Regions from separate parts of the Ensifer sp. Root142 genome, predicted to be linked through region 1. Evidence: riboswitches for the same ligand, from Rfam matches in the RefSeq annotation. Region 1 holds a riboswitch; each other region holds the start of a gene.

Region 1 (4,237 bases):
GGGCCTATGGCGAACGGCTTGTCGCGGCCAAGCGGTTTCATTTCAGCCTTGCCTTGCCCGCAGCCGGGGATCATGCCCCGGCGACTGCGGACGTCTTCGGCGAAACCTTCGCTGCGCATCTGGCGCCGATCGTCGTCATGTTGAAGCGTCGCACCGGCCTGTCCTCGGGCGCGCAATGGCGGCTTGCGGCGGATTCGCTTGCCGGTGGGTTCCTGGAGATCGGCCGCGTCCTCGGCGACGAGGAGACCGCGATGGCGAGGGCGCTGGCGATCGTCAAGCGCGCGGGTACGTCGCTATTTTCCGACAAGCTCCGTTACGAGGACATCGTGATCGAGATCGGCGGCAATCATGCGCTGTCGCGCACCTATCGCCTGCGCGGCGGCTGCTGTCTCTATTATCGAACGGAAGGTGGCAGCTTCTGCGACAGTTGCGTGATGCTGGCGCCGGACGACCGCCGCGCGCGGTTGCAGGCGCATCTGCTGGCATTGCAGGCGCGCTGAGACATCTCGACGACAAAGCCCCTGATATCGGCGATATCAGGGGCTCCGGGTTGATGGCGAAATCTGGCCGGTCTGTTACGCCTTGGCGAAACGATCGTTGATGAAGCCCGACACGACGCCGAGAACAATCCAGAACGCGAGCGTGGTGGCAAGGGCTGCCACGGCGAATTCAGCGCCGAGCACGGCCGGCACATTGCTGGAGATGTCCGACGGTTGCGGCGCGCCATAGACATGCGGTGCCGCGATCAGCACGAGGCCGATGATCTTGGCGGCGATCTCTTGCCGCAAGACCAGCAGATAGAGACCGGCGGCAGACAACAGCACGGTTGCACCCCACCAGACCTGGCGGTCGCCGAGTTCCGCGGCCGGGAAGCCCGGCAGTTCCGGCGGCAGACCGATTGCCGGCAGCATGTGCACGGCAAGCCAGCCGCAGGCGCCCCAGAGCGCGCCGTTCCTGAGCGTGATCGGGTAGCCGATGACGAGGCTGACGCCGGCGAGCAGCAGCGCGAAGCCGGAGCCGGTCACCAGATTGGCGATCAGCGTGCCGGAAAAGCGGCTCATGCCGAACATGATGCCGCCTTCCTCGTGTTCGCCCTCATGGGCGTAGGCAGGCGTGATCGGCGACAGGGCGTCAAGCAAAGCGCCAATCGGCGAAACCGCCTTCAGCGACGAATGCTGGTCGTGGTTTGCTGCGGCCGGATCGGCCGTTCCCGGCTGAACGGCTGGTTGTTCGCCGGCGGCCGGTGCCTCGCCTTCGAATTCTTCCGCGTGCAGGATCAGCGGTACGACGCGCAGTTCCTGGGCGCCGGTCATGAAGACACCGGCAATCAATCCAGCCACGATCGCGGCCAGAAGCGTTCTGACAATCATTTTCGATATCCCTCGATATCGGCGCGCCATGCATCTGGCAGGCAGCGCCGTGTCCCACTGGCAAATATGCGAACGGCTCCGTCCGGCAGATCTTCAATCTGCATCAGACGCGAGCAAACGCGTCCGGCTGTCTGCCGGAAGCGTTTTTGTCCGCAGCTATGTCGATGCGGAACGCAAGTCGCGTCCCGGAACATCGCTTAGTGGCAGGGGAAGCCATAGGAGTGGCGGGTGTCGTGCGCGGTATCGTGCAGCACGGCCGAGTTCGCCAGGCCTGCGCCGAAGACGAGGAAGCCGCCGATGAGGAGCGCGATGATACCTGCGGTCAGACGATCGCTGAGGGAGAGCGGAATGCTCGAAACTGTAGATGTAGCCATGACAACCTCCGTGATGGCGTCGGGATCTTTCCCGGTTTGGGCCCTATGCCCGCATCGACTGGCAGGTTTCCTGGCTCAGGACGTCGGGTGAGATCACCCTGGATTTGCCTCGCCTTCCCAGAGCAAGGGCCGCCCTCTCGCGGTCTTGTCTCCAGTGGCTTCTTCCGGATCGCTCCGGAACGGCGCATTCACGTCGCTCTACAGTCGCGGGGTCGGCCGTGATTTGAATGCCCAGCATGGGTCCATCCGTCACGTTCCCGTTTACTCCCGAAACGCGTTCGCGTTGCGGGAACCAATCGATCCACGATGATTAGGATCGCACCCCGGAGATGTCAATTAGACTTGCGCCGCCGCCCGGTCCATCCGCGACAAAATCACGAAGGATCATGCGTTTATAGGCTTCGACGATCTGGTCGCCCTCTGCTCTGGTGACGGAGACCGCAAGCCGCATCGTGCAATCGCCGAGATGCATGATCAAAAAGGCGGCGCTGTCGATCGTTTCGCGCGGCGTGTCGGGCGCAAACCGAGCCCAGACGTCGGCCAGAAGCTGGCCGCCGGCACGGCTTTGCAAAAGGTCGATCTCGCGCAGCGCCTTGTCGGCCTGCATCGCTGACCAGATGTCGCGCATCACAGGCTCGGCCAGGAACATATCGTAATAGATGTCGAACAGCATGGAGAAGGCGTCACGCAGTTCCGAGATCGACGTCACCTTGGCAAGCTCGGCCCCGATGCATTCATTGCAGACCGCATTGTAGCGCTCGGCCAGCGTGCGCACGATCGCCGCCTTGTCGGGGAAGTACTGGTAGAGGGAGCCGATCGAGATTCCAGCCTTTTCAGCGACTTCGCTCATGCGCATGGCGTCGCTGCCCTTCTCCTGGATGATCGCCGTGGCGCAGGAAAGGATGTGCTCGACGCGCTCGCGGCTGCGCTTCTGGCTGGGCGTGCGGCGCAGCGCCGGCTCGTCGTCAGCGGGGATTGTGGAAGGGCTTGCATCGGGAATCATGAGTAATGCTCACATTTTGACTTGACTCCTAAAATACGAGGATTTATCACATTTGCAAATGTGAGAGATGCTCATGTTTTGCAATCAACCTCAGGAGGAAGCGATGACTGACAAACTCACACTGGTTCTGGGCGGTACGGGCAAGACGGGGCGGCGGGTGGCGGCCCGCCTTGAGGAGCGGGGTATCGCGGTGCGCATCGGCGCCCGTTCGGCATCGCCTTCCTTCGACTGGACGGATGAGGCGACCTGGGCGCCCGTGCTTGAAAATGTCGAGCGCATCTATATCAGCTACCAGCCGGATCTGGCGGTGCCGGGCGCCGTCGAAACCATCCGCAAATTCTCGAGGCTTGCCGTTCGCTCGGGCATCAAGCGGCTGGTGCTTCTGTCGGGGCGCGGCGAGGACGAGGCGGAAGCGGCCGAGCGCGAACTGCAGGCCTCCGGCGCCGACTGGACGATCATCCGGGCAAGCTGGTTCTTCGAGAATTTCAGCGAGGATTTTTTGACCGATTCCGTTCGCAGCGGATCGGTGTTCCTGCCGCCGGATGAGATCACCGAACCCTTCATCAGCACCGACGACATCGCCGACGTGGCAGTTGCAGCCCTTCTGGACGAGGGGCATGTCGGCAAGGTCTATGAGCTGACAGGCCCGCGGCTGATGACCTTTGCCCAGGCCGTGGCCGAGATCGCGACGGCTGCCAACCGCCGGATCGGCTATCAGTCCGTGCCGGTTGCCGACTTCACGGTGCAGTTGCGGGCCGACGGATTGCCTGATGACTATGTCGAACTCATCCGCTATCTCTTCACGTCGGTGCTCGACGGGCGCAATTCGCAAGTGACGTCCGATGTCGAGCGCGTGCTTGGGCGCAAACCGCGCGACTTCGCCGACTATGCCCGGGAGACCGCTGCAACTGGTGTCTGGAGTATCGCCGCATGATCCCGCTGATCCCCGCTCTGGCGTTTGCCGCCGCAATCGGCTCCGGCCTGATGGCCGGGCTGTTCTTCATCTTCTCGGTCTGCATCATGCAGGCTTTGTCGCGGCTGCCGGCGGAGCAGGGGATCGCGGCGATGAACGCCATCAACGTGGTGATCCAGAATCCGCTGTTCCTCAGTACCTTCATGGGCACGGCGCTTCTGGGGCTCGCGCTGGTCGTCGCGGCCTTCATCTGGGGCGGTAACGGCAGCCTGCTGCTGGCGGCCGGCGGCATCGCCTACGTCGCCGGCGTGCTGATCGTCACCATTATCTTCAACGTGCCGATGAACGATGCGCTGGCGGCTGCCACGTCTGGGCAGGCTGCCACCGAAATCTGGCAGCAGCACTACCTGACCGACTGGGTCTGGTGGAACCATGTGCGCACGATTTCCTCGATCGGCGCTCTGGCGCTGTTCATTCTGGGTTTTGCGCGCAGCTGAAGAGAACGACCGACGCGACCCTGTGAAGGTCCGCCGGTCGTTCATTTCAATCAACCAGCGAGCCGCAGGTGAGGTTGGCG
Region 2 (4,237 bases), on a different contig from region 1:
GAATCCGCTGTGGCGACGGCCGCCATGCTTGCTCAGCGTTTCACCGTCGTGACCACACTCGAGCGGTCGCGTGTGCTTATCGAGAACCTGGTCATACGCTATGGGATGAGTGCCCGGACGAAGGTTCGCGCTGCGGACATCCCGGTGCTGCAGCTTGAGGACAAGGCTTCGCCCGCGTTGGCGAAGCTGCGATGCGAAATCGAGCTGGCGCTCGTTGAGGACGGCGCCGAGGCGATCGTGCTTGGCTGCGCCGGGATGGCCGATCTTGCGCGCGCACTTCAAGCCGAATACGGCGTTCCGGTCATTGATGGCGTATCGGCAGCCGTCAAGCAGGCCGAGGCGTTGGTGTCGCAAGGACTGACGACCAGCAAGCGCGGCTCCTATGCTCCGCCGCTCAGCAAATCCTATTCAGGTCTTATGAGCGCGCTCGCACCGATCTCGGCTTGAGACCGTACCGAGGGAAGCTCTCCGGCCACGGCGGCCAGCTGCGCGTTCGATGTGGCGGCTTCGGCAATGATCCACTCGCGAAACACCTGGATCTTGTTCTGCCGCCGGTGGCTTTGCGGATAGACCAGCCAATAGGCACGGCCATCCCTGACCACATGGTTGAACGGCCGGATGAGTTTTCCGCTGCGAAGCTCCTCAATCACAAAGGTGGAGACGACCATGGCAATGCCATGATCGAGCAATGTGGTGGCCACATCCATTGCCTGGACGTCGAAGATCAGCTCAGTGCCATTGCTGGCCGGCGGTTCCACGCCCGCTTCGGTCATCCAGCGCCGCCACCAGCTGGCGTTGCCGAAGCGCCTCACCGTGAGAACGTCGGCCGGATCCTTCAGCTGATGTTTTTCCAGGAACGTCGGCGTACAGACGGGCATGTATTCGATCGGGAAAAGAGGAAACACTTCATTGCCCGACCAGTCGCCGTTGCCGCTGCGCACCACGAGATCAATCGCATCGCGCTTGAAGTCGATCAGCTCCGTGGACATGTGCACGCGAATGCTGATGTTTGGATGGGCTGTCTGAAACGAGGCGAGCCTGGAACCAAGCCAACTTGAGACGACGGTTGGCAGTACCGAGATGTGCAGGTGATGCTCGGTCTTGTCGGCAATCTCGGAGAACGCCGTACCCAGTAGATCGAGCGCCTCGGTCACCTTCGGCGCAAGCTGCCGTCCGGCAGCCGTCAAGCGCACTTCCCGTGGCAGACGGACAAACAGCGGCGTGCCGGTGCGGTCCTCCAGCAGTCGGATTTGATAGCTGACAGCGGCTTGCGTCATGCCGAGCTCCTGCGCCGCGCGGGTGAAACTCAAGTGCCTGGCTGCGGCCTCGAACGCGCGCACCGCACTCATGGGGGGAATCTTGCTCATGAAGTGAGATAAGCATTCTTTATGGCAGCATGCGAGAAATCGCTTTGCGCGAAACCACCAAAATCCTCAATTTTCTCGCGAACACATCACCACAGAACTGAAGGGGTTAGCAATGCTTAGCGCACTGCGATCGATCATCCTCCACGTCTGGACTTCGGCCAAGAGAGCTGCCGACGCCACGACGACCATCGATACATTCAGCGAGTTCCAACTGAGGGACATCGGCCTGACGCGAGACAATGACAGCATCCGGGCGCGCGCGGGCGATGTTGCTGATCCGTGGCAGCACGTAGCGGGCTCTGATCCGGGCGGTGCCCTTTCGCCGCAGACGCCAAATGATGAAGTCGCGTCGCCGCCCTTGCGACAAACTTTCGACCTCGGCCGAATGGAGAAAATAAAGACATAAACATTTCTTTATACGATTGACGCCGTCGACTTTGCGGGGCATTGTCGAACAATCGTGGTTCTGCGGCTCGTCTGACGACAGGCCGGAGCTAAGAGGGAATTCGGTGCGGCGCCGCAAGGCGCTCATGCCGGAGCTGCCCCCGCAACTGTAAGCGGCGAGCGGTCGTCCAATGATGTCACTGAGGGAGACGCCTCGGGAAGACGGGACGGTTCGTGTTGACCCGCAAGCCAGGAGACCTGCCGCGATAGATAACGTCCACGGGCGGGGTGTCCGATGTGTCGCCTTGACGAGCGAGCCAGTCTCGGTCGTGGATGCGTCGCATTCAAAGCCTTGCCCACAACCTTCGGGGTAAGGAAATGACCATCAAGACAGCCAATCTCGGCTTTCCACGTATCGGCAGCCACCGTGAACTGAAGTTCGCGCTGGAGCGCTATTGGGCCGGCAAGATCGAGAGACAGGACCTGCTCGACGTCGCCGCCAGGCTGCGGGCCGAAAACTGGGCCGCGCAAAAGGCGCGTGGGATCCAGATCATTCCATCGAACGACTTCTCGCTTTACGACCAGGTTCTCGACACATCAGTGCTGGTTGGTGCGGTGCCACCGGCCTATGGCTGGAAGGGCGGCCCGGTCGACCTCGACGCCTATTTCGCCATGGCGCGCGGTTCGACGACTGCCGCCTGCGCGTCCGGTTGCACGCATGGCGGGCCCGACGGGGGCAACCAGGCGCTGGAGATGACCAAGTGGTTCGACACGAACTACCACTACATGGTTCCGGAATTCGCGGAGGATCAGCGCTTCGAGCTGACGCGCAATGCGCCGCTTGACGCCTTCCTCGAAGCCAAGGCGCTCGGGCATGTCACCCGCCCTGTCGTCCTCGGCCCCGTCACCTTCCTGAAACTGGGCAAGGCGCTTGCCGGCGGATTCGACACCATCAATCTGATCGAGCGGCTGCTGCCTGTTTATACGAAGCTTCTCACCGAGCTTGGGGAAGCCGGCGTCGAATGGGTGCAGATCGACGAGCCATGCCTGGTGCTCGATCTCACTGAGCGGGAACGCCAGGCGCTGGCGCTGACCTACCAGACGTTCGCCTCGGAACTTCCGCAGTTGAAAATCATGCTCGCGACCTATTTCGGCGCGGTCAGTGACAACATGCCGACAGCCCTTTCGCTGCCGGTTGCCGGGCTGCATGTCGACCTCGTGCGGGCGCCCCAACAGCTCGACTTGCTACTTCAGACGGTACCGGCACAGCTTGTGCTGTCGCTCGGCGTCGTCGATGGCCGCAATGTGTGGCGTACCGATCTTGCCGGCCTCTTCCGCCGGCTGCAGCCGTTGATCGAGGCGCATGGCCGCGATCGCATCGAGCTTGCACCGTCGTGCTCGCTGCTGCACGTGCCAATCGACCTCGATCTCGAACGAGCGCTCGATCCGGAGCTCGGCTCCTGGCTTGCCTTCGCCCTGCAGAAGCTGGACGAACTCAGCCTGCTTGCCCGCGCATTCGAGCCGGGCCTGGCCAATCCCGAGCAGGTCTTTGCAAAATCGATTGCTGCGGTCGAGGCACGGCTGACCTCGCTCAAGGTCCACGATCCACTCGTTGCCGGACGCTTGAAGAACCTGACGGCAGCAGACAGCCGCCGTCAATCGAGTTTTGCAACGCGCCGGCGCCGGCACGAAGACAGGCTGGCACTGCCGCTCTTCCCGACGACGACGATCGGCTCCTTCCCGCAGACGTCAGAGGTGCGCCAGGCACGATCGCTGCATGCCAAGGGCGAGCTCAGCTATGTCGACTACCTCGCCTACCTGCGCCAGGAGACGGAGAAGGCCGTGCGCTGGCAGGAGGAAATCGGCATCGAGGTGCTGGTGCACGGCGAATTCGAGCGCAACGACATGGTGCAGTATTTCGGCGAGCAGCTCTCCGGCTATGGGTTCACTCAGAGCGGTTGGGTGCAGAGCTACGGCTCGCGCTACGTACGCCCGCCGATCATCTTCGGCGATGTCTCGCGCCCGAACCCGATGACGGTCGATTGGGCAACCTATGCGCAGTCGCTGACGGACAAGCCGATGAAGGGCATGCTCACCGGCCCGGTGACGATGCTGCAATGGTCGTTCGTGCGCGACGACCTGCCCCGGTCGATCGTATGCCGGCAGATCGCACTGGCGCTGCGCGACGAAGTCACCGACCTGGAAACGGCCGGTATCGCCGTGATCCAGATCGACGAACCGGCGCTGCGCGAGGGACTGCCACTGAGACAGGCCGATCGAAAGGCCTATCTCGACTGGGCGGTCGGGTGCTTCCGCATCAGCGCCTCCGGCGTCGGTGACGAAACCCAGATCCACACCCACATGTGCTACTCGGAGTTCAACGACATCATGGCGGCGATTGCGGCAATGGATGCCGATGTCATCTCCATCGAAACCTCGCGCTCGAAGATGGAGTTGCTCGGCGCCTTTATCGATCAGGCCTATCC
Region 3 (4,237 bases), on a different contig from region 1:
CCTCGATAGTCGCTCCGGCGCTCTGCGGCCTCGAGACGGTAAGGCCGGTCAGCCTTTCGATTTCGAAGACGTCGAGACCGCCCGGACGCAGCAGGCGCAGCGCGCCGTCCTCGACCTTGATGATCGTCGATTCAAGCCCGATCTCCGCAGAGCCGGCGTCGAGAATGAGCTTGAGGCGCGGCCCGAGATCGGCTTCCACATGGGCAGCGCTTGTGGGACTGATCTTGCCCGACGTATTGGCGCTCGGTGCGGCGAGCGGGCGGCCGAAGCGGGCAATCACCCGACGTGAAAAGCCATCAGGCATGCGGATGCCGAGCGTGTCGAGGCCGGCCGAGGCAAGCGCGTGCACGGTGCTTGTTGTGCGCTGGGGCAGGATCAACGTCAGCGGGCCGGGCCAGAACGCTTCGGCCAGGCGCCGCGACAACGAATCGAATGTCACATGGGCTTCAGCCATCGCCATGTCTGACACATGCGATATCAGTGGGTTGAAGCGTGGACGCCCCTTCATCTCATAAATACGGCTGATCGCATCGGGATTGGTGGCGTCCGCTGCCAGGCCGTAGACCGTCTCGGTCGGAATCGCGACGGGCTCGCCTTCGGCAAGCACCGCACAGGCACGCTCGATCGCCCGTTCCGGCTCGGTCCGTGTATCGATGATTTCGGCCATGTCGCTTCCGTTTCCCTTTCCGAGGCTTCCTTAAAGGAGCCACGGTGAAAACAGAACGATTTTCTTCAGGCAACCGGGTCTGCGCTTCAGAGGCTGCGAATGATGCGCTTCAATGCCTCGTCGCGCGCGCCGAGCATCAGCACGTTCTTGAGCGCGACTTTCGGGTCGTCGGTACGAAAGAGCAGCCCGTTGTCGCGAACGCTGCGATTGATGGTCATCTGCCCCTCTGGCGCATCGGGCTCGATGGCAACGGCGAAGTACATTCGGGAATAGCCGGTCTGGATGCGTTCGAAGAAGTGTTTCTCGTCGCCGAGGTCACAGAAGAAGTTGGCGAAATAGAACGACCAGGTGACGTCCTTGGACGGGGCGAGATGTGTTCTCGCCGCCGTGACATGGCAATAGCCGAGATGCGGCCGACCGGTGAGCGTGCGGTGGAAGATCATCTTGGGAAACTGGATCGAGGTATGGAAGCCGTTCATCCGCTTGTGCGTCGTTTCGCCGGCGGTCGTCAGCTTGTGGGCGGTGCGCTCGGCAACCTCGTCATAGCTCAGATAACGCCGCTCGCGCTGCGACCATTGACGCCTTTCTATGCGGCCGGTGCGCAGGAACTCGGTGTGGACCGCTGTCTTCGGAGCGATCGTTGGCAGCTTCTCGGCTGCGGCGTCGTAGTATTTGAGCTTTGCCATGAACTTCAATGCGCTGTTTGCCGGTTCGGCCGGTTTCTCCGTCAGGCGACGCTAATGCATTATGGTTAATGGAAGATTTCACTCGCGTCGGTGGGCCTTGCCCCGCGTCACGGGAAGACATGTCGCAAAATGGCGAAGGATCCGCGCTTTCTCGCAAGCCTTGCCGGAAAAAGCGACAATTGCTCAATCCTTGAGCTATCCTATTGTTTACAATGAAAAATGATCAATCACAGGGCGTTTGGTGCGCTTGATGTGCTGTGTCGTCTTTCTGGAATCGGATGTCGTTAATCGGCAGCTACGACGATGGCTTCCGCGATTAGATATGCCTACTCAAGGTGCTGTCTTTTAGGGAAGGCGGAGAATTGGGAAGCCGGTCAAAACCCGGCGCTGCCCCCGCAACGGTGGTGGAGCGAAAGCCACGGCACAAAGCCACTGGACGGTTCCGTCCGGGAAGGCGCCGGGCTGGTCCTTGCGGACGGCTCCTGAGCCCGGAAACCAGCCTTGACGCGAACAGACCGTAACGGGTTGCGGCGGGCAGCCGGATCGGAGCCGTCATCGCACAGGCAATGCGCCCGTGCGGGTTCCAGTCCTGCCTCTCCGAAACAAGGCGAACGAGGACAGGACATGGACATCAAGGGCGATATGCTCCGCAAGCTGAAGGGTCGACGCGACGGCTACAGCCTCGACCGGGCCTTCTACATCGACCCCGACTACTACAGGCAGGATCTCGAAAGCATCTGGTACAAGGACTGGTTGTTCATCGGCCACGACTGCGAGATCCCGCGTGCCGGTAACTATTTCACCGTCCAGGTCGGCGATTATCCTGTCATTATCGTTCGCGACCGACAGGGCACGATCCGCGCCCTGCACAATTCCTGCCGTCATCGCGGTTCTCGCGTCTGCGCGCAGCACAAGGGCTCTTCGGCCAAGCTCGTCTGTCCCTATCACCAATGGACCTATGAGCTCGACGGCGCGCTGCTCTTTGCCCGCCAGATGGGCGAGGATTTCGACAAGGCGGCCCACGGCCTGAAGCCGATCCACTGCGAGACCGTCGGCGGTTACATCTTCATCAACCTGTCCGAGCAGCCGATGGATTTCGGCCCGTTCCGCGACATGGTCGCGCCCTATCTTGCGCCGCACCGCCTGGGTGAAACCAAGGTCGCCTTCGAAAGCACGATCATCGAAAAGGGCAACTGGAAACTCGTCTGGGAAAACAACCGGGAGTGCTACCATTGTGCCGCCAACCACCCCGAACTTTGCCGCACCTATCCCGAAGCGCCGACGGCGACCGGTGTGCAGGGCGCCAAGGATGATCCCGTCATTGCCGCGCATTGGGCGAAATGCGAAGCAGCCGGACTGCCGAGCGAGTTCCGGATGTCCGAGACCGGCCAGTTCCGCTCGGCGCGCATGCCGTTGATCGACGACGCCGAGAGCTACACCATGTCCGGCGCCCGCGCCGTGCGGCGGCAACTGTCGGCAGACGTTAGCCAGAAGCATATCGGCACGCTCCTGCTCTTCCATTATCCCTCGACCTGGAACCATGTGCTGGCCGACCACGCCATCACCTTCCGCGTCCTGCCGCTCGGCCCGGAGCTGACGCAGGTGACGACCAAGTGGCTGGTCAACAAGGACGCGGTTGAAGGCGTCGACTACAATCTCGAGCAACTGACGCATGTCTGGACCGAGACCAACGATCAGGACCGCCAGATCGTCGAGGAGAACGCCTTTGGTATTCGCTCGCCGGCCTACCAGTCAGGCCCCTATTCGCCCGAACACGAAGGCGGCGTGATGCAGTTCGTCGAGTGGTATTGCAAGTTCATGGAACAGCGCCTGCAGGGCGAGGCTGCTCCGCTTTCCCGGGTCGCCTGACATGCAGATGGCATCCTCGTTCCATCATTTCGACGAGCTTCATGTCTGGATCGACAGGCAGAACATGCTCGAATGCACATCGGCCGTGATCGAGACCGCCGATGTGATGACCTTTACCTTCCGGGCGGAAAAGCCGGCCTGGTTCCGCTATCTGCCTGGGCAGTTCGTCACGCTCGAGCTGCCGGTCGCCGACGAGCCGGTCATGCGCACCTACACGCTGTCGTCGACGCCCTCCCGGCCGTTGTCGATCGCCGTCACCGTCAAGGCGCAAGCCGATAGCATCGGCACGCGCTGGATGTTCGATCACCTGAAGCCCGGCATGCGGCTGAAGGCGTTCGGTCCGCTCGGCGATTTCAGCTTCGTGCGCCATCCCGGCGAAAAATATCTCTTCATATCGGCAGGCTCCGGCGTCACGCCGATGATGTCGATGACGCGCTGGATGGCGGACTGCGTTCCCGAGACCGACGTCACCTTCATTTCCTGCGCCCGCCGGCCAGACGACCTTCTGTTCCGCTCGGAACTGGAAGTGCTGGCGCGCCAGATGTCCGGGCTAAACCTCGGCTTCGTGGTCGAGGGGCATGAGTCAAGGCACGGATGGCACGGGCTGCGCGGCCGCATCGACGGCGCCAAGCTGCCGCTGCTTGCACCCGACTTCATGGAGCGCACAGTGTTTTGCTGCGGTCCGGAGCCGTTCATGCGCGGCGTGCGCGAGTTGCTGAAGGCGGCCGGTTTCGACATGAGCCGCTATCACGAGGAAAGCTTCCAGCCGGCGGCAGCACCGGCAGCCGAGGAGATAGCAGTCAGGGCAGGGGCGGCAGCCGACGCCGAAGCGCAAGGCGCCAAGGTGGTCTTCACCATGAGCGGCAAGGAGATCGAGGCCAAGCCCGGCCAGACGATCCTGCAGGCGGCGCGGGCCAACGGCGTCAGGATCGGTGCGGCCTGTGAAGGCGGCATCTGCGGTACGTGCCGGGTGATGAAAGTCGCCGGCGAGGTCGAGATGAACCACAACGGAGGT

The links. Region 1 has a riboswitch for cobalamin ahead of ASD52_RS24160 (CbtB-domain containing protein). Riboswitches for the same ligand answer to the same signal wherever they lie in the genome.
Region 2: another riboswitch for cobalamin. It lies ahead of metE (5-methyltetrahydropteroyltriglutamate--homocysteine S-methyltransferase); the one in region 1 lies ahead of ASD52_RS24160 (CbtB-domain containing protein).
Region 3: another riboswitch for cobalamin. It lies ahead of ASD52_RS15680 (aromatic ring-hydroxylating dioxygenase subunit alpha); the one in region 1 lies ahead of ASD52_RS24160 (CbtB-domain containing protein).

What each region holds. Positions count from the first base shown of each region.
Region 1 covers NZ_LMFK01000029.1:3,821-8,057, reverse strand. Annotated here, with positions in the region: gene ASD52_RS24170 ((2Fe-2S)-binding protein) at 1-500, shown strand, start outside; gene ASD52_RS24165 (CbtA family protein) at 576-1,370, opposite strand; gene ASD52_RS24160 (CbtB-domain containing protein) at 1,568-1,744, opposite strand; cobalamin riboswitch at 1,787-2,056, opposite strand; gene ASD52_RS24155 (TetR/AcrR family transcriptional regulator) at 2,055-2,747, opposite strand; gene ASD52_RS24150 (NAD(P)H-binding protein) at 2,851-3,681, shown strand; gene ASD52_RS24145 (anthrone oxygenase family protein) at 3,678-4,157, shown strand; gene ASD52_RS24140 (SDR family oxidoreductase) at 4,204-4,237, opposite strand, start outside.
Region 2 covers NZ_LMFK01000001.1:635,608-639,844, reverse strand. Annotated here, with positions in the region: gene ASD52_RS03130 (aspartate/glutamate racemase family protein) at 1-447, shown strand, start outside; gene ASD52_RS03125 (LysR substrate-binding domain-containing protein) at 405-1,349, opposite strand; cobalamin riboswitch at 1,812-2,032, shown strand; gene metE (5-methyltetrahydropteroyltriglutamate--homocysteine S-methyltransferase) at 2,130-4,237, shown strand, end outside.
Region 3 covers NZ_LMFK01000012.1:661,968-666,204, forward strand. Annotated here, with positions in the region: gene ASD52_RS15670 (L-threonylcarbamoyladenylate synthase) at 1-667, opposite strand, end outside; gene ASD52_RS15675 (DUF6656 family protein) at 754-1,353, opposite strand; cobalamin riboswitch at 1,670-1,872, shown strand; gene ASD52_RS15680 (aromatic ring-hydroxylating dioxygenase subunit alpha) at 1,978-3,222, shown strand; gene ASD52_RS15685 (hybrid-cluster NAD(P)-dependent oxidoreductase) at 3,224-4,237, shown strand, end outside.